2 regions of the Loktanella sp. R86503 genome follow, and region 2 is predicted to be linked to the other one. Evidence: riboswitches for the same ligand, from Rfam matches in the RefSeq annotation. Region 2 holds a riboswitch; the other holds the start of a gene.
The links. A riboswitch is a leader RNA that binds a small molecule or an ion and turns the genes downstream of it on or off. The one in region 2 is predicted to bind thiamine pyrophosphate.
Positions count from the first base shown of each region.

Region 1: linked by a shared signal. The riboswitch ahead of thiB (thiamine ABC transporter substrate binding subunit) and the one ahead of thiD (bifunctional hydroxymethylpyrimidine kinase/phosphomethylpyrimidine kinase) in region 2 are both predicted to bind thiamine pyrophosphate.

Region 1 covers NZ_JAXHCI010000002.1:482,598-491,427, reverse strand. Annotated here, with positions in the region: gene SJY10_RS03420 (outer membrane protein) at 1-60, opposite strand, end outside; gene petA (ubiquinol-cytochrome c reductase iron-sulfur subunit) at 367-948, shown strand; gene SJY10_RS03410 (cytochrome bc complex cytochrome b subunit) at 961-2,301, shown strand; gene SJY10_RS03405 (cytochrome c1) at 2,319-3,182, shown strand; gene SJY10_RS03400 (ATP-binding cassette domain-containing protein) at 3,248-3,937, opposite strand; gene SJY10_RS03395 (thiamine/thiamine pyrophosphate ABC transporter permease ThiP) at 3,921-5,447, opposite strand; gene thiB (thiamine ABC transporter substrate binding subunit) at 5,423-6,436, opposite strand; TPP riboswitch at 6,433-6,530, opposite strand; gene SJY10_RS03385 (dicarboxylate/amino acid:cation symporter) at 6,602-7,939, opposite strand; gene aroC (chorismate synthase) at 8,143-8,830, shown strand, end outside.
Region 2 covers NZ_JAXHCI010000002.1:2,535,216-2,544,045, forward strand. Annotated here, with positions in the region: gene SJY10_RS13445 (efflux RND transporter periplasmic adaptor subunit) at 1-981, opposite strand, end outside; gene SJY10_RS13450 (LysR family transcriptional regulator) at 1,140-2,051, opposite strand; gene SJY10_RS13455 (lactoylglutathione lyase family protein) at 2,157-2,657, shown strand; TPP riboswitch at 2,800-2,900, shown strand; gene thiD (bifunctional hydroxymethylpyrimidine kinase/phosphomethylpyrimidine kinase) at 2,964-3,773, shown strand; gene SJY10_RS13465 (FAD-dependent oxidoreductase) at 3,770-4,771, shown strand; gene thiS (sulfur carrier protein ThiS) at 4,755-4,952, shown strand; gene SJY10_RS13475 (thiazole synthase) at 4,956-5,729, shown strand; gene SJY10_RS13480 (thiamine phosphate synthase) at 5,726-6,322, shown strand; gene SJY10_RS13485 (ThiF family adenylyltransferase) at 6,319-7,293, shown strand; gene SJY10_RS13490 (ABC transporter substrate-binding protein) at 7,306-8,244, shown strand; gene tenA (thiaminase II) at 8,241-8,830, shown strand, end outside.

The DNA.
Region 1 (8,830 bases), 2.1 Mb from region 2:
GCTAGCGGCTGCTGGCAATAGAATGGCAAGGGCTCCGGTCAGGGCAGCGGTACGCAGCATCGGGCGATCTTTCGGTTATGTATTCGGACTGTCCTTGCAACTTAGGTCTCCACCCGTCACCGCTCAAGCCCTGGTTTGCGTAATATTAAACAGAATCGCGTGACCTGTAACGGTAGGGACGGGTCCACATCCTGCTAAAAATGCGTCTTTCATGCCGCAATCGCCTGCCCTGCGCGGGAATGTCCGCTGGACTGGCGCGGGCATGGCCGCTAAACAACGCCTTATACAGGGTGGCATTATTGGCCGCCCTTGCTGTTATTCGCAGGCCCGCCACGCGGCGCGCCCAACTTAACCGGAGACATCCCTTTGTCACATGCAGACGAACATCAGGGCACACGCCGCGATTTCCTTTACTATGCGACCGCCGGTGCTGGCGTCGTGATTGGCGGCGCAGCCGTATGGCCGCTAGTCAACCAGATGAACCCATCGGCCGACGTTCAGGCGCTTGCGTCGATCCGCGTTGACGTCAGCGGCGTCAGCGAAGGCACGCAGCTGACGGTGCTGTGGCAAGGCAAACCCGTATTCATCCGTTACCGCACCCCGGCCGAGATCGAGGCAGCAGAGGCTGTCGCCCTTGCCGATCTGCCCGACCAGGGCGCGGAAAACGCGAACCTGCCCGCAGGCAGCGACGCGACGGACGCGAACCGTGCCCTGCCGACCCCCGAAGGGTCGGACGCGGCCCCCGGCGCGTGGCTTGTGCAAATGGGCGTGTGTACGCACCTTGGCTGTGTGCCTCTGGGCGAACAGGGTGACTTTGGCGGCTGGTTCTGCCCCTGCCATGGGTCCCATTACGACACCGCCGGCCGCATTCGCAAAGGGCCTGCGCCGCGCAACCTGCCCGTTCCCGTCGCGTCGTTTATCGACGCCACCACCATTCAACTCGGTTAAGGAGAGACACCCATGGCTGGTATTCCCCACGACCACTACGAACCGAAGTCCGGCGGTGAAAAGTGGCTTAACAAACGGCTGCCGATCATTGGCCTGATCCATGACGCGCTGTTCATTCCGACACCAAAAAACCTGAACTGGATGTGGATCTGGGGCATCGTCCTGGCTTTCACACTGGTTCTGCAGATCGCGACCGGTGTTGTGCTGGTCATGCATTACACCCCCCATGTTGATCTGGCCTTCGCTTCTGTCGAACACATCATGCGCGATGTGAATGGCGGTCACATGATCCGCTACTTCCACGCCAACGGCGCATCGCTGTTCTTTATCGCTGTTTATCTGCACATCTTCCGCGGCCTATACTACGGGTCTTACAAGGCCCCGCGTGAGGTGACGTGGATCATCGGTATGCTGATGTATCTGCTGATGATGGGCACCGCTTTCATGGGCTACGTTCTGCCCTGGGGTCAGATGTCGTTCCACGGCACCGCAGTTATCACCGGCCTGTTCGGCGCGATCCCCTTCATCGGCGAGTCGATCCAGACCTGGCTGCTTGGTGCTTCTGCCGTTGGGCAGCCTGCACTGAACCGCTTCTTCTCTTTGCACTATCTGATGCCCTTTATTTTGCTGGGCCTGACGATCGTTCATATCTGGGCTTTCCACACGACCGGTAACAACAACCCCACAGGGGTCGAAGTTCGCCGTACATCCAAAGAAGACGCTGCCAAGGATACGCTGCCCTTCTGGCCTTACTTCGTGATCAAGGACCTGTTCGCACTGGCCATCATTCTGGCGGTCTTTATGGCGATCGTTGGTTTCATGCCGAACTATCTGGGCCACCCGGACAACTATATTCCGGCAAACCCGCTGGCGACACCGTCGCATATCGTTCCTGAATGGTACTTCCTGCCGTTCTACGCGATCCTGCGCGCCTTCACGGCTGATGTCTGGGTTGTGCAGTTGGTCAACTGGGTCACCTTCGGCATCGTCGACGCTAAGTTCTTTGGCGTGTTGGCCATGTTTGGTGCCATTGCCGTCATGGCGCTGGCACCTTGGCTGGATACCTCGTCTGTGCGTTCGGGCCGTTTCCGCCCCACGTTCAAGTGGTACTTTGCCCTGCTCGCCGTCGACTTCATCGTGCTGATGTGGGTCGGTGCCCAACCCGCGGAATTCCCCTATGACTGGATTTCCCTGATCGCTGCCACCTACTGGTTCGCTTACTTCCTGGTCATTCTGCCGCTGCTTGGCGTGATGGAAAAACCGCTGACACCGCCAGCAACGATCGAAGACGACTTCAACGCGCACTACGCGCCGACCGGTGGGACAAAAACCATCGTGAACCCGGCCGAGTGAGAAAGGACCAAGTGACCATGCTTCGCAAACTCACCCTGACGGCCATGGCAGCACTGGCGATTTCCGCCGGTGCCGCTTCGGCCGAATCCGAAGTCGAAATTCACGACTACGACTTCCCCTTCGAAGGTCCGTTCGGCAGCTATGACACCATGCAGCTGCAGCGCGGCCTGAAGATCTATACAGAGGTCTGTGCTGCATGCCACGGTTTGGAACGCGTTGCGTTCCGCACCTTGCATGACGAAACAGGCCCTGCCTTGCCAGAAGACCAGATGCGCGCCTATGCGGCAAACTTCGAAGTCTTCGATCCGGCGCTTGCCGACGGTGCAGGCGACTACCGCGCTGCGACACCGGCGGACTACTATCCCGCATCGTCCCTGTCGAACGCGCCTGACCTGTCCTTGATGGCCAAGTCGCGCGCTGGCTTCCACGGCCCCTATGGCACGGGCATCAGCCAGTTCGTCAACGGCATGGGCGGCGCTGAATACCTTGCATCCCTGATGGCCGGCTACGAGGAAGAGCCAGCCTGTGCGGCCGAAATGGAAACCCCGATGGAAGGCTACTACAACGTTGCCTTCGCAAACGGCGGCTTCCCTGATGCCTGCAAGGATGATCACGGCCACCACACCGTACCGGGTAGCTGGATCGCCATGCCTCAGCCGCTTTATGGCGACGATGTGGTGTTTGATGACGGCCACGAGGCGACACTGGAATCCGAATCGCAGGACGTTGCCGCATTCCTGATGTGGGCAGCAGAACCCAAGATGACTGCACGCAAGCAAGCTGGTTTGACCGGCGTCATCTTTCTGTCGCTGCTGTCGGTGCTGTTGTACCTGACGAACAAGCGCCTTTGGGCACCACACAAGAACAAGCTGAAGGACTAAGGCGCAAGCCGAAGTCTGACGGCAAAAGGCCCGCCCCAGATAGGGGGCGGGCCTTTTTTTATGTTCTAGCCAAGATAGGATTGCGCAGCAGGCGACGGGTCCGTAAAAAACGCCCTCGCTTTTTGCGGGGGATGTGCGATGCCTTCGGCGACAAAAATCACGTAATCCGCAAAATTTCGCGCGTCGTCCGGATCATGGGTGACCATGATGACAGTGCGACCTTGCTGCGCCATCCGGTCACGCACCAAGGCCAGCATTTCCGCCCGAAGCGCAGGGCCCAGCGCGGCAAAGGCTTCATCCAGTAGCACAACTGGCCGATCCGAAAGCAGGCTTCGCGCCAGCGCCGCCCGCCCGATCTGACCGCCGGACAATGCAGACGGCTTTCGCCCGCCAAGTCCCGGCAGCCCCACGTCCTCCAAAGCGGCCTCCACGCGCATCAATTGCGGCTGGCTCAGCTTCAGTCGAGGGGCCAGCGCCAGCCCGACATTCTGGGCGGTCGTCAGGTGCGGGAAAAGGTTGTTATCCTGAAACAGCATGGTCACGGGTCGCTGGCCCGGCGCTTGTTCAGACAGATCGACGTCGCCCCATTTGATCCGCCCTGACACGGCAGGCTCGAACCCTGCAATCGCGCTCAGCAATGTGGACTTGCCACCGCCCGATGGGCCGATGACTGCCGTCATACCGGGTGGCACAGCGATGTTTGCCTGCAGTCGGAACGTTCCCTTGGCCACAGTTACGTCATCCAGCGTCAGCATCGCCCTGCCCCCTCGAATCGCAGATCCAGAATGCGCCCAGCGCCATGAACAGCAGCAAAACGGCAGCCCCGGCCGCCGCATCCATCCGGTAGGCCCCCATCAACCGGTACATAGCCAGCGGCAGCGTCTCCTGCGCGGGCGTCGCAAACAGCGCGACGACACCCAGATCGCCAATCGACAGTGCCATCGTCAGTCCTGCGGCAAAGCCCAGCGGTTTGCGCAGACGCGGCAGAATGACCAGCCGTAGTGTTGCCCATGATCCCAGCGCTAGGTTCTCCGCCAGCGGACCGTAGTCGCTACGGATGTCAATCACAGCCGGTGACAGCAATCGCAAGGCAAACGGCATGGCCATGACAGCGTTGACGGCAACCGTCACCGGCAAAGCCACTGCCTCCGGATTGACGAAAGGAAAGACGATCACGAACAGGCCCGTTCCCATGACTAGCGCACTGGCCGCTAAGGGCAGCGCGCCGACGACGATGACCAGGCCGCCGCCGTAAAGGGAAAGCGCAAGCGTACCGACAAGCGTCAGCGCCGTCGCGGCAATGGCCACCCCTGCCGACCGGCCCGCCGCCCGGTAGATATCAGGTCCAAGATCGGGCAGTGACGGCAGGCCGCGCCACAGGATCATGGCAAGCGGCAGCACGATAAAAAGCGTGACCAACAGCAGCCACCCCCAATCCCAGCGGCTTTGATCCCACCGCGCAACGGTCCGGTCCAGCCCGCGACCAAATCCGCTTAGCGGCGTGATACGCCACGCAACCAAGGCCGCCGCAGCACATAATGCAAATTGCACACAAGCCAGCAACGCGGCTCTGCCCAGATCGAAGTCGAAGCGGATCGCCTGCCAAATCGCAAGTTCGACCGTTGTCGCGCGCGGGCCGCCCCCAAGGGTCAGCGCAACGGCAAAACTGGTCAGGCAAATCAGGAAAATGACAAGCAGCGCACCCGGCGCGTGTCGTGCCAGCATCGGCACCTCCAGAATGCGCCAGATCGGGGCATTGAGCTGGGCCGCCAAACGGAACCGCTCTGACGGAATAGACAGCCATCCTTGCAGGATAAGTCTGACCGCTAGCGGCAGATTGAAAAAGACGTGGGCAAGTATGACCCCGCCAGCGCCGTAAATCGAAACAGAACCAAACCCCAGCGCCTCCAGACCGGCATTCAGCAATCCTCCTCTACCAAAGACCGCAAGCAGACCAAGAACCGCCACTATAACCGGCAAGATAAATGGTGCGCCCAAAAGCATGACAAGCGCACCACGTCCGCGAAACTGCCGCCGTGCCAGCGCACGCGCCACGGGGATCGCCAAGGTAACGGACGCGACTGCAGATGCCGCAGCCTGCATCACGGTAAAGCGGATGGCGGACCAATCACCCGGCGTCAGCCCGCGCCCTGCCTCGGCGCGCAAGGCAACCGCAAGCAGCGTGCCTAGGGTCAGCGTCAGCACCAGCGCGGCGGTTAGCCACGCTGGCAGGCTACGCATTATTGCGACAGCGCGGCGCGCCATGCCTCGACCAGATCGTCACGAAGCCCTGCGGCGTCTTGCGATGACAACAAGAGGCCTTTGGACGGCACGGTCAGCGTATCAAACCCATCCGGAAGACTGACGTCTGTTGCGGGATACATCCAGTTCGTTTCGGGGATGACGTTTTGAAAACCGGAGGTGGCGATAAAGGCCATGAACTGGTCGGCTAGTTCCGGCTGATCGCTTCCGGCCAATTTCGCCGCCACTTCAACTTGCAAGTAGTTCCCGGCGTCAAAGGCCCAAGACGTTTTGCTGTCGTCCTCTTCGGCGATCAGGTGATAAGCAGGCGATGTCGTGTAGGACAGAACAGCATCGGCCTCGCCTTCTAGAAACAGGTTATACGCCTCGGTCCAGCCCGGGGTCACGGTGACTATATTGTCAGCCAGATCGGCCCAGATTTGCGATGCGGCGTCGCCTTCGCTGACATGGACCCACATCAGTAGCCCCAGCCCGGGGGTAGATGATCGCGGGTCTTGGATAACGACCTTCAAATCGCTATCCGCCAACGCGCGAAAGGATGCGGCGGCCGGCGTGTCTTTGTTGGCAACAAACGCCAGATAGCCCCAGTCAAAGGGCAAAAAGGTATCATCATCCCATGCAACAGGCAGCGTCAGGTCTGCCGTGACCCCGTGGGGTGCAAACAGACCGGTATCGCGGGCTGCAGCGGTCAGATTTGTATCAAGGCCCAGCACGATATCCGCATCCGTGCGCGTGCCTTCCAGTTGCAGCCGCGCCAGCAGGGCCGCGCCGTCTCCCGCGCCGGTAAACACGAGATCACAAGCGCATTCTGCCTCGAACGCCGCCTCGATCGCGGGGCCGGGGCCCCATTCGGATGTAAAGCTGTCGTAGGTCAGCACATTCAGGGTTGGGGTCTGGGCGAAAGCTGTGCTTGCACACAGGATCGCGCCGACGCTCAAGAGTTTGGTCGTCATGTCATCCTCCAAAACGACGGGCGGAATGGGGGACAGCATGATTGCCGGACCTTCCCTCCGCCGGTCTTAACCGGTTCAGGTTCAACGGGTCCGCTTGCGCATCTCAGCCGGATTGGCCCCCCGAGGTTGCATGACGTTAACAATCGGCCTGCGAAATGAAAAGGGCCGCAAATGCTGCGGCCCTTTTGAACGATGTTGCACCCTTCAGACGATGGCATGGTCGGGCAAATGCGCCTCTCCTTCGCCGGTCGTGCCGGCATCGGGATTGTCAAAGATCCCCATGTCGATCTTGCCTTCACCCTTGGCGACAATGGTGGTGACAATGGCATCACCGGTGATGTTCACCGCTGTGCGGATCATGTCCATCAGGCGGTCCACGCCAAGAATGATCGCGATCCCTTCAATCGGCAGGCCAACCTGCGTCAGCACCATGGTCAGCATGACCAAGCCGACACCTGGCACACCAGCCGTGCCGATCGACGCCAGCACAGCCATGCCGATCACGGTCAGGTAGCCCATCAGGCCAAGGTCGATGCCGTACACATTCGCCAGGAACACTGTCGCCACACCCTGCATGATCGCGGTGCCGTCCATGTTGATGGTTGCACCGAAGGGGATGCAAAAGGACGCAACGCTTTCATCCACGCCCACCCGTTCTGTCGCACACTGATAAGTCACGGGGATGGTGGCGTTTGACGATGCGGTCGAAAAGGCAAATATCTGCGCTGGCCGCATCTTTTTCATAAAGGTGACCGGATTCAGCCCTGCCAGCAGTTTCAGCATGGCAGGCAGCGTGACAAACAAGTGGATCATCAACGCCGCAACAAGCGTCAGCACATAGGCAATAACCGGCATAAAAAGCCCAAGCCCCTGCTCTGCGAACGTTTTTGCAATCAGGGCAAACACACCGTAGGGCGCTGCGCGCATGACCAGATCGACAATCTTCATCATCACTTCGTTCATGTAATCGCAAGCTTCGATAAACGGCTTGGACCGATCACCCAGCATCAGCACCGCTATGCCCAGAACGACCGTATAAAAAATGACTTGCAGCATTTCGCCCGACGCAAAGGCGGCAATCGGATTGGTCGGCACGATGGCGGCAAAGACGTTCCAGACGCTTGGTGCCTCGGCTGCGGAAATATTGCTGGCATCGATACCGGTCATGTCAAACCCTGTGCCCGGCCCGACAACCGTGGCCAGCACAAGCGCGACAGTGATCGCCAAGGCTGTGGTCGCCAGATAAAGCCCAAAGGATTTGGTGCCGACACGGCCCAACACACGCACATCGCCAATTCCGGCAACACCGCCGATCAGCGAAAAGAACACCAGCGGCACAACAAGCATTTTTAAGGCATTGACGAACATCGTTCCGATCATGCCAAAAAAGCCGGCCACAATATGCGTATTGATAAAGGCAACATCCAGCGCGTTCAGAATGACGCCAACAACGATGCCAAGCCCCATCGCCAGCATAATCTTCATGGTCAGTGACATTTTACCGTCATGCACGGGCGGGGAGGTTTGACTTGCATCTGTCATGAGGCAGCTCCTTCATCATGAAAAGTCAGGCTTTCTGGCGTTCAGGCTGTCACAGAAATGAATTTTTGGCGACAAAAACATTCAAGGGTTGTGCATCTGCTTAAAATACAACCGCTTACTGCCCGGTCTTTTGCCTGAATTGCCAGAATTGAACCCGCGCCGCCTATGGTTTAAGCCCTGTGCAACAACACAAAGGGCCGCGCATGTCAGTCAACTCTTTCGGTCATCTGTTCCGGTTCACCACATGGGGCGAAAGCCACGGCCCCGCCTTGGGCGCGACGATCGACGGCTGCCCGCCGGGTGTACCGCTAGACCCGGCGATGATCCAGCAGTGGCTGGATAAACGGCGCCCCGGTCAGAACAAGAATACCACCCAGCGCAATGAGCCGGACGCGGTCGAAATCCTGTCCGGCGTTTATGAAGGACGCACGACAGGCACGCCAATCCAGCTGATGATCCGTAACACTGATCAGCGGTCCAAGGATTACGGCGATATCCTAAACACGTTCCGTCCCGGTCATGCGGACATCACCTACCACCAGAAATACGGGCTACGCGATCCACGCGGTGGCGGGCGATCCTCTGCCCGCGAAACCGCGGCGCGCGTGGCCGCCGGCGGCGTCGCCCGAGAGGCGATTACCGAAATTGTCCCCGGCGTGCAGATCACCGGCTACATGGTGCAAATGGGCGAGAAAAAGATCGACCGCGCACGCTTCGATTGGGATCAGATCAGCCAGAACGACTTCTGGTGCCCTGACGCGCAGGCCGCCGGCGAATGGGAAGACTACCTGACCTGGCTGCGCAAGGACGACCACAACTCTGTCGGCGCAATCATCGAAGTCGTCGCCCGCGGTGTGCCCGCAGGGATCGGTGCGCCGGTCTATGCCAAGC
Region 2 (8,830 bases):
GATCGCCGTCGACGCAATGGCTGGCAAGGGGTCGGTTTCCTGCATGATGCGCACGGCAAAGGTCATGCCGGGCCAAAGTTCCTTGCTTGCATTGTCGATCCGCGCCTTGACGGTCACGCTGCGGGTGACGTCATCCAGACGGCTGTCAAAGGACACGACCTCGCCTTCAAAATTGCGTCCCGTAAGGCTGGGCGTGCTGGCGAAAACGGTCTTTACGTCCTGCAGAACGCCAATCGCGCGTTCTGGCAATTCGAATTCCACCAGCAGGGCTTCGTCATCGTCGATCGTAACGACCACCTCATTGGCGGACAGCTGGTCACCGACTTCGACATCACTAAGCCCGAGCTTACCTGCGATGGGTGCGCGCAATGTGCGATCATCCAGCGCAACCTGCGCCAGACCGACATTTGCCTGTGCCAGCCGCTGGGCAATGCGTGCATCAGACAACGTCACGTCCGTCACTGTCGAATTGCCACTGGCGCGCAACCGGTCGTAACGTGCGACTGTCTCATTGGCCTGATCCAGCTGGGCCTGCGCAATTTCCAGATCAAGCGTCTGAGTGCGCGCATCCAGTTGCACCAGCACGTCACCTGCGGCCACCGTTTTGTTGGCACTCAGGTTCACTTGCGTCACTTCGCCGGCCGCGTCGGCGACGACATCCGCACTTCGCAGCGCTGTGGCAGTGCCAAGCGCGTTCAAAACGACTTCATATGGTTGCAATTCTAACGGCGTTGTCACCACGGTCGTTGTCCGGTTGCCGCCGCCGGGACGCCCACCGCCACCGGGGCCACCGCCCCCGGGACCTGCACCACCGGGCCCCCCAGCGGAACCCCCAGCGGCCGTCGGCCCGCCGGCGGCGTCGTCCGTTTGCGCCGGCGTGACATTCACCAAACTGGCAATTCGTTCAGGCATCCCGAAAGCCGCAGAATAGATCGCAAACAAAACTGCAACCGCAAGTATGACCGAAAGAATTCTGCGCACGCGCTGTGCCCCTTATGTCCAAAGATATATCCGGGCTTGAACGCACCGCGATGCATCTTCCGTCGCACATCGATGTAAAAAGGTAAGGCAACAGTGTTCACATGACTGTCAGGCAGGTCGTTGTGCAGGGTGCGCTGCCCAAAATTACTAAGCTGCGCTTACCTTTTAGGCATTCTGTCCTGCCCAAGTGGTGCCGCAGCAGCTGCAATGATATCTCTGGCATAGGTCAGGCGCGCCGGCATGCTGCCCCCGCGCCGCGCCACAAGCCAAAGCGGATGCCGCCGCCGCTGTGCCAACTGCACGATCTTTAGCAGATCCTTGCGGCCAAAGGCTTCGATGCCGCTGCGCGGCAGCAGGGTATAGCCGATACCCTGCGCGACCGGAGCCGGTATCTGACCGATCTGATTGACAAACCCCCGCATCCGCAACCGGTCGGCACCGGTATATTCGCCCGGAAAATTTAGATGCAGCAGATCGTCTGCATAGGCGCTTCCGTCAGGATGCCCGATCATCCCCCGCGCCTGCAAATCGGCAAAGGCAGGCGGCGCATCGGGCGCATCCGCCGGCAGCACGAGGCAAAGCTCTTCCTCGCCCAGATGGCTGGCGTGTAGGCGCGGGTGTCCGGGGTCGGCATCCAGAACGCCCAGATCAAACAGACCGTCAACCAATCCTGCCAGCACCTGCGCTTGCGGGGCTGCATGCAGGTTAATTGCTATATCAGGCGCATTTTTCATCCAAGGCAACAGCGCAGGATAAAGCAGCATGGCAAAACTGCCCGAACAGGCGATGCGAACCGTTCCGCTGTCGGGATCGTCAGCTGTGATGGCGCTACGCAATGCATCCTCTTGCGCCCGCCGCGATTGGCCCATGGCAAAAACCGCTTCCCCCGCCGGGGTCAGGTTGAAACTTTTGCCCTGACGGGTCATCAGGCTCTGGCCGATCTGATCCTCCAGCTTGCGCAAATGTTGCGACACGCCGGGCTGGGTCATATTCAATCGCATCGCCGTGCGCGTGAAATGACCGGTTTCGCAAAGCGTGGTAAAAGTTTCCAGCCAAGTCGCATTCAGCATGTCAAAACCAAATATTTCGTTATGATTTTTTAGACATATCATAATTTCCAATTACATGCACCCACCGCTATCTGAAGTTCATTCCACCCCAAAAGGAGACTTCAGATGTCCCAGACACCCCGCACCTTTTCCCATATCGGCCTGTCCGTTCCCGACCTTGACGCTGCCGTAAAATTCTATGCCGACGTGCTTGGCTTTTATGTTGTGATGCAACCCACCCTGGCCACCGAAGACGACAGCGCCATCGGTGTGATGTGCACCGATGTGTTCGGCCCGGGATGGGGATCGCTGCGCATCGCCCATCTTGCCACCGCCGATGGCACCGGCATCGAAATCTTTGAATTCCCTGGAAATTACGCACCCGATGAAAAGCTGGAACACAAGCGTCACGGTACCTTTCACTTTGCCGTCCAAGACCCCGATGTTGAAGGTCTGACCAATGCGATTGTCGCCGCGGGTGGTCGCCAGCGTATGCCGATCCGTGAATATTTTCCGGGCGAAAAACCTTACCGGATGGTCTATGTCGAAGATCCCTTTGGCATCGTTTTCGAAATCTACAGCCACAGCTATGAACTGACCTATTCCGCCGGCGCCTACGCATCGTGATGCAACACGGCGGCGCGCACAGCCCTGCGACATCCGGTTGCAGGGCGGTAGGCAAGCGCAACCATTCCGTGGTTGCAGCCGGCCAAGGGCGCAGCTAACCTTTGATCAAATCGCCGCCCCAAAGCGGGCGCGGCACATCACATATTATCCGTCGGGGGGCCCCTTGGGGCTGAGAGGTGCACGCACCGACCCGTCGAACCTGATCCGGGTCATACCGGCGTAGGGAACGGGTAGCGCGCACCAGCCAAAGGGGCGTATTCCCGTTTTTTGACGTCGGCATTTCCCAACTATTGGAAAGTTGCCGCCGTGAACACTGCTCTACCCATCACCTTGACGATTGCCGGATCCGACAGCGGTGGCGGCGCTGGCGTGCAGGCCGACATCAAGGCGATGTCTGCCAATGGTGCCTATGCTGCCAGCGTCATTACTGCGGTGACAGCCCAGAATACCCGTTCCGTCACCTGTGTGCATGAAATCCCCCCAAGCGTGGTTGCAGCGCAGATCGCGGCGGTGCTGTCCGATCTGGATGTGCGGGCGGTCAAACTGGGCATGTTGTTCTCTGCGCCGGTCATCGCGGCGGTTGCGGACGGGCTGACGCAGTTCAGCGGCCCGGTTGTCCTTGATCCGGTCATGATCGCCAAATCCGGCGACGCATTGCTGCAGGATGCCGCTGTCGCCGCCATGATCCGCAATCTGCTGCCGCGCGCTGCCCTGCTGACCCCCAACCTGCCAGAGGCCGCCCGCCTGCTGAACACCGCCCCCGCTGCGACCGCGGCAGAGGTCATCGCCCAAGGCAAGCAACTGCTGGACCTTGGCCCGCAAGCCGTTTTGATGAAAGGCGGCCACGCCGAAGGTGCGATCTGCACCGATATTCTGGTCGGTCCAGACGGTGTGATGGCGACGCTGAAGGCCCCCCGCATCGCCACCCGCAACACCCACGGCACCGGCTGCACCTATTCTGCCGCGATCACGGCGCAGCTGGCACGGGGGCTGGACCTGACCGCCGCCGTGACCGCTGCCCACGGTTATCTGCAAGGCGCGATCAAGGCGGCAGATCAGCTTAATGTCGGCGCAGGGCATGGTCCGGTGCATCACTTCCACGCGGTCTGGGCATGAGCGCCGGTTCCGTTACTGTCATCGGCGCGGGGGTCGCCGGGCTTTGCACGGCGCGTGCCTTGCTGGATCGCGGCGCACAGGTCACGATGATCGACAGACATGCGGCCCCCGGCCCCCACGCCTGTTCGTGGTGGGCGGGCGGCATGCTGGCCCCATTTTGCGAAAGCGAAAGCGCCGAGGAACCCGTGGTGCGCCTAGGCCAAGAGGCGGCGGACTGGTGGGCTCGCCATACTCCGTCGGTGCAGCGCAGCGGCTCGCTTGTCATCTCTCCTGCGCGGGACCGGGCGGAACTGGCCCGCTTTGCTAAGCGCACAACAGGGCACAGCACCGTGGACCAAAGCGCCATCGCCGCGCTGGAACCCGACCTTGCCGGTCGGTTCACCAGCGGGCTGTTTTTCGCACAAGAGGCGCACCTGCCCCCCCGCACCGCGCTGGCCGATCTGCGCGCTGGCCTTGTCGCCGATGGCTGCGCCTTTCAGATCGCCGACGCACAGCCCGAAGATTACGCGCAGCGCGGCCTGACCATCGACTGCCGCGGTTATGCCGCGCGGGATGCGATCACCGATCTGCGCGGCGTAAAGGGGGAAATGCTGATCCTGTCCTGCCCGGATGTGTCGCTGTCCCGCCCTATCCGTCTGCTGCATCCACGCGCGCCGCTGTACATCGTGCCGCGCGGGGATGGCATTTTCATGCTGGGGGCAACAATGATCGAAGGGCGCGCCGGACCGCACATCACAGCCCGCGCCCTGCTTCAACTGCTGTCCGCCGCATATGCCCTGCACCCCGCCTTTGCCGAGGCAGAGGTGATAGAGACAGGCGTCGACAGCCGCCCTGCCTTTGCTGACAACCTGCCGCGCATTCGCCGCAGCAGTAACCTGATCCGGCTGAACGGGCTGTTCCGCCACGGGTTCCTGCTTGCCCCCGCTGCCGCCCGCATGGTGGCGGCTCTAATATTCGACAACCAAACACCAGAGGTGATGGATGAGACTGCAGCTTAACGGCGCGCCGATCGAAGCGCAGGCCACAACCCTTGCTGACCTGCTGGATGCCTATGGCTTCACCAATGCAAAGGTGGCCACAGCGGTAAACGGCAAATTCGTCGCCGTCAGCGCGCGCCCTGACTATGCGCTGACAGACGGCGATCAGGTCGAAATCCTTGCGCCGATGCAAGGGGGCTGAGGGATGCGTGATTTCTATGGCACCGCCCTGCCCGGCGGTTTAATGCTGGGCACCGCGCAATATCCCTCGCCCGCGATCCTTGCCGACGCCTTTCGCCGCAGTGGGGCCGGTGTTGCCACTGTGTCCTTGCGCCGCGAAAGCGGGCAAGACCGTGCGGGTCAGGATTTTTGGCGGCTGATCAGTGATCTGGGCGTGCGCGTTCTGCCCAACACCGCAGGCTGCCACACGGTAAAAGAGGCGGTTACGACCGCCCACATGGCCCGCGAAGTGTTCGACACGCGCTGGATCAAGCTAGAGGTCATCGGCGACGCCGACACCCTGCAACCCGATGTCTATGGCCTTGTCGAAGCCGCGCGTATCCTGACCGCCGACGGCTTTCAGGTCTTTCCCTATACGACCGAAGATCTGGTCGTCGCGGACCGGCTGCTGGATGCAGGATGCGAGGTTCTGATGCCCTGGGGGGCACCTATCGGGTCGGGGCGTGGGCTGAATAATATCTTTGGCCTGCGGGCCATGCGCGCCCATTTTCCGGATGTGCCTCTGGTGATCGACGCAGGCCTTGGCCTGCCATCGCAAGCCGCACATGCGATGGAACTGGAGTTCGACGCCGTGCTGCTGAACACCGCCGTCGCTGCAGCCGGCGATCCCGCCGCGATGGCAGAAGCGTTTGCGCTGGCAATCCGCGCCGGACAACTCGCCGCGCAGTCAGACCCGATGGAGCCGCGCGACATGGCCGCACCCTCCACCCCCCTGCTTGGAAAGGCGTTCCTTGGATGAGCCTTGATCGTTTCTATCCTATCTTAGACAGCGCCGACTGGCTGGAACGTCTGGTCCCGCTGGGCATCAAGCTAGTGCAACTGCGGATGAAAGACGCAAGTGAAGCCGTGCTGCAGGGTCACATCCGCCGCGCCAAAACGCTCTGCGCCGCGCAGGGCTGCACGCTGGTCATCAACGATCACTGGCGCATCGCGATAGATGAAGGTTGCGACTGGCTGCACCTTGGTCAAGAGGATCTGGACACCGCTGACATACCCGCAATCCGCGCCGCTGGCCTGCGCCTTGGCGTCAGCACCCATGACCGCGCCGAACTGGCCCGCGCGCTGACTTTGGACCCCGACTACATCGCCCTTGGCCCGATCTATCCGACGATCCTGAAGCAGATGAAGTGGCACGCGCAAGGCGTGGACAAGCTGACCACATGGCGCAACCTGATCGGTCAAACGCCCCTGATCGCCATCGGCGGCATGACCGTTAACCGCGCGGCGGGGGCCTTTGCCGCTGGGGCAGACACGGTGTCCGCCGTGACGGATATCACCCTGAACCCGGACCCAGAGGCGCGGGTCCGCGCTTGGCTGGCGGCCACCCGGTGAGCCGCTATATCCGCCAGGAAATCCTGCCCCAGGTCGGCCCCGCAGGTCAGGCCGCCATCCGCGCAGCCCGTGTGCTTGTCATCGGTGCTGGCGGGCTGGCAGCGCCAGTGCTGCAATATCTGATTGGGGCTGGCATCGGTCATCTGACGCTCGTCGATCCGGACACCGTGTCCCTGTCCAACCTGCACCGGCAAACGCTGTTTCGTATGGATGACATCGGACGGCCCAAGGTGGACGCCGCCGCCGCGACACTGCGGCAATTGAATGACGACTGCTGGATCGAAACCGTGCAGGCCGCCCTTGATCCGGCAAATGCCGCTGTGCTGACTGCTGGCCACACCCTTATGCTGGACTGCGCCGATAGCTTTGCCGCCAGCTACATCCTGTCTGACGCCTGCCTTGTCGCCGGGGTACCGCTGATCAGCGCCTCGACCCTTAGATTTACCGGCTATGTCGGCGGGTTCTGCGCCGGTGCGCCGTCCCTGCGTGCCGTGTTCCCCGACCTGCCGGACCGCGCCGCCAGTTGCGCGACCGCAGGCGTGATGGGCCCCGTTGTCGGGCTGATCGGGGCGGCGCAGGCGCAGATGGCGCTGGCTGTGCTGATCGGACAGACCCCTTCGCCGCTTGGGCAGATGTTGCAGTTCGACATGACCAGTTTTCGCGCCAGCGGCTTTCGTTTTGACACAGCGCCAGAGCCCAGCGCCGATTTTCGCTTTATCGCCCCCGCGCAGATTGGCACCGCCGATTTGGTCATCGACCTGCGCGATACCCAAGAAGCATCATCCCCCGTCATTCCCACTGCCCTGCGCCTAACCAACGCGCAAATCGCAAATCAGTCTTTCCCTAATACGGGCCGCATCGTTTTCGCCTGCCGGTCCGGCCTGCGGGCTTGGCAGGCAGCCAGCACGGTGCGGGCCAAACGGGGCGGCGAAATCTCACTCATTGCATGCGGCGATACGCCGGACATTTGAAAGGTAAATACAATGAAACTCATAACGATTACGGCCGCAATCACCATGACGGCCCAGCCGCTTTTGGCTGCTGACGACATGACCGTTCTGCTGGACTGGTTTGTGAACCCCGACCACGGCCCGATCATCGTGGCGCAAGAAATGGGCTATTTCGCCGATCAAGATTTAAACGTCACCATCATCGCCCCGGCTGATCCGTCCGATCCGCCCAAAATGGTTGCAGCGGGCCAGGCCGATCTGGCGATTTCCTATCAGCCGCAACTGCACCTGCAAATCCACGAAGGTCTGCCGCTGCGCCGGGTCGGCACGCTAGTCGCGACCCCGCTGAATTGCCTTCTAGTGCTGGCGGACGGGCCGATCACATCCCCCGCCGACCTTGCGGGCAAAAAGGTCGGCTTTTCTGTCGGCGGCGTTGAAGAGGCGATGCTGGGCACCATCCTGACCCACAATGGCGTCGCCCCGGACGATGTCGAAATGGTCAACGTGAACTGGTCATTGTCACCGTCGCTGATGTCGGGCCAAGTGGACGCGGTCATCGGTGCCTTTCGCAATTTCGAGCTCACCCAGATGGAGATCGAAGGCGTCAAAGGTCACTGCTTTTTCGTCGAAGAAGAAGGGTTCCCATCCTATGACGAGCTGATCTATGTCGCCAACGCAGACACGATGGACAAGGACCGCATCGCCCGTTTCTTGGCCGCCACACAAAAGGCGACCCAATATATCGTCAACCACCCGCAGGACAGCTGGGAGGTCTTCGCCGCCACCTCGACAGAGCTTGACGACACCCTGAACGCCCGCGCCTGGACCAACACGATCCCGCGCTTTGCCCTGCGCCCCGCCGCCTTTGACGTCGGCCGCTATGCCGCGTTCGAGGCGTTTCTGGCCGAAGCTGGCCTTGTGCCTGACCAGACGCCTGTGTCCGGCATCGCGATTGACGTGACCGCGCCATGACGGCACCGGATTACGGGCAAACTTTTGCCCAGTGGCGCAGCGGCGCACAGGGGCCGTGGCGGGATTATACCCGCCACGCCTTTGTCGCGGGACTAAGCGACGGGACGCTGCCGCGCGCGGCGTTCCTGCACTATCTGACGCAGGACTACGTCTTTTTGGTGCACTTCGCCCGCGCCTGGTCGCTGGCCGTGGTCAAATCGGAAACGCTGGAGGAGATGCGCACCTGCGCCGCAACCGTTAATGCGCTGGTCAATCACGAAATGGCCCTGCATATCGGGGTTTGCGCGGCACATGGCATTGACGAAGCCACCCTTTTTGCAACGAAAGAGGCCGAAGCGAATCTTGCCTATACCCGCTACGTTCTGGACGCGGGCCTGCAGGGGGATTTTCTTGATCTGATGGCCGCGCTTGCCCCCTGCGTTATGGGATACGGCGAAATCGGCCTGCATCTGGCGCAGACGTGCAGCGCGGATACGCCCTACAAGGACTGGATCGATACCTATTCCGCGCCGGACTATCAGGCCGTTTGTAAAAGCGTTGGCGCGATGGTTGATCGTGCCGTAGCGCAGCGGATCGGCCCCTTGTC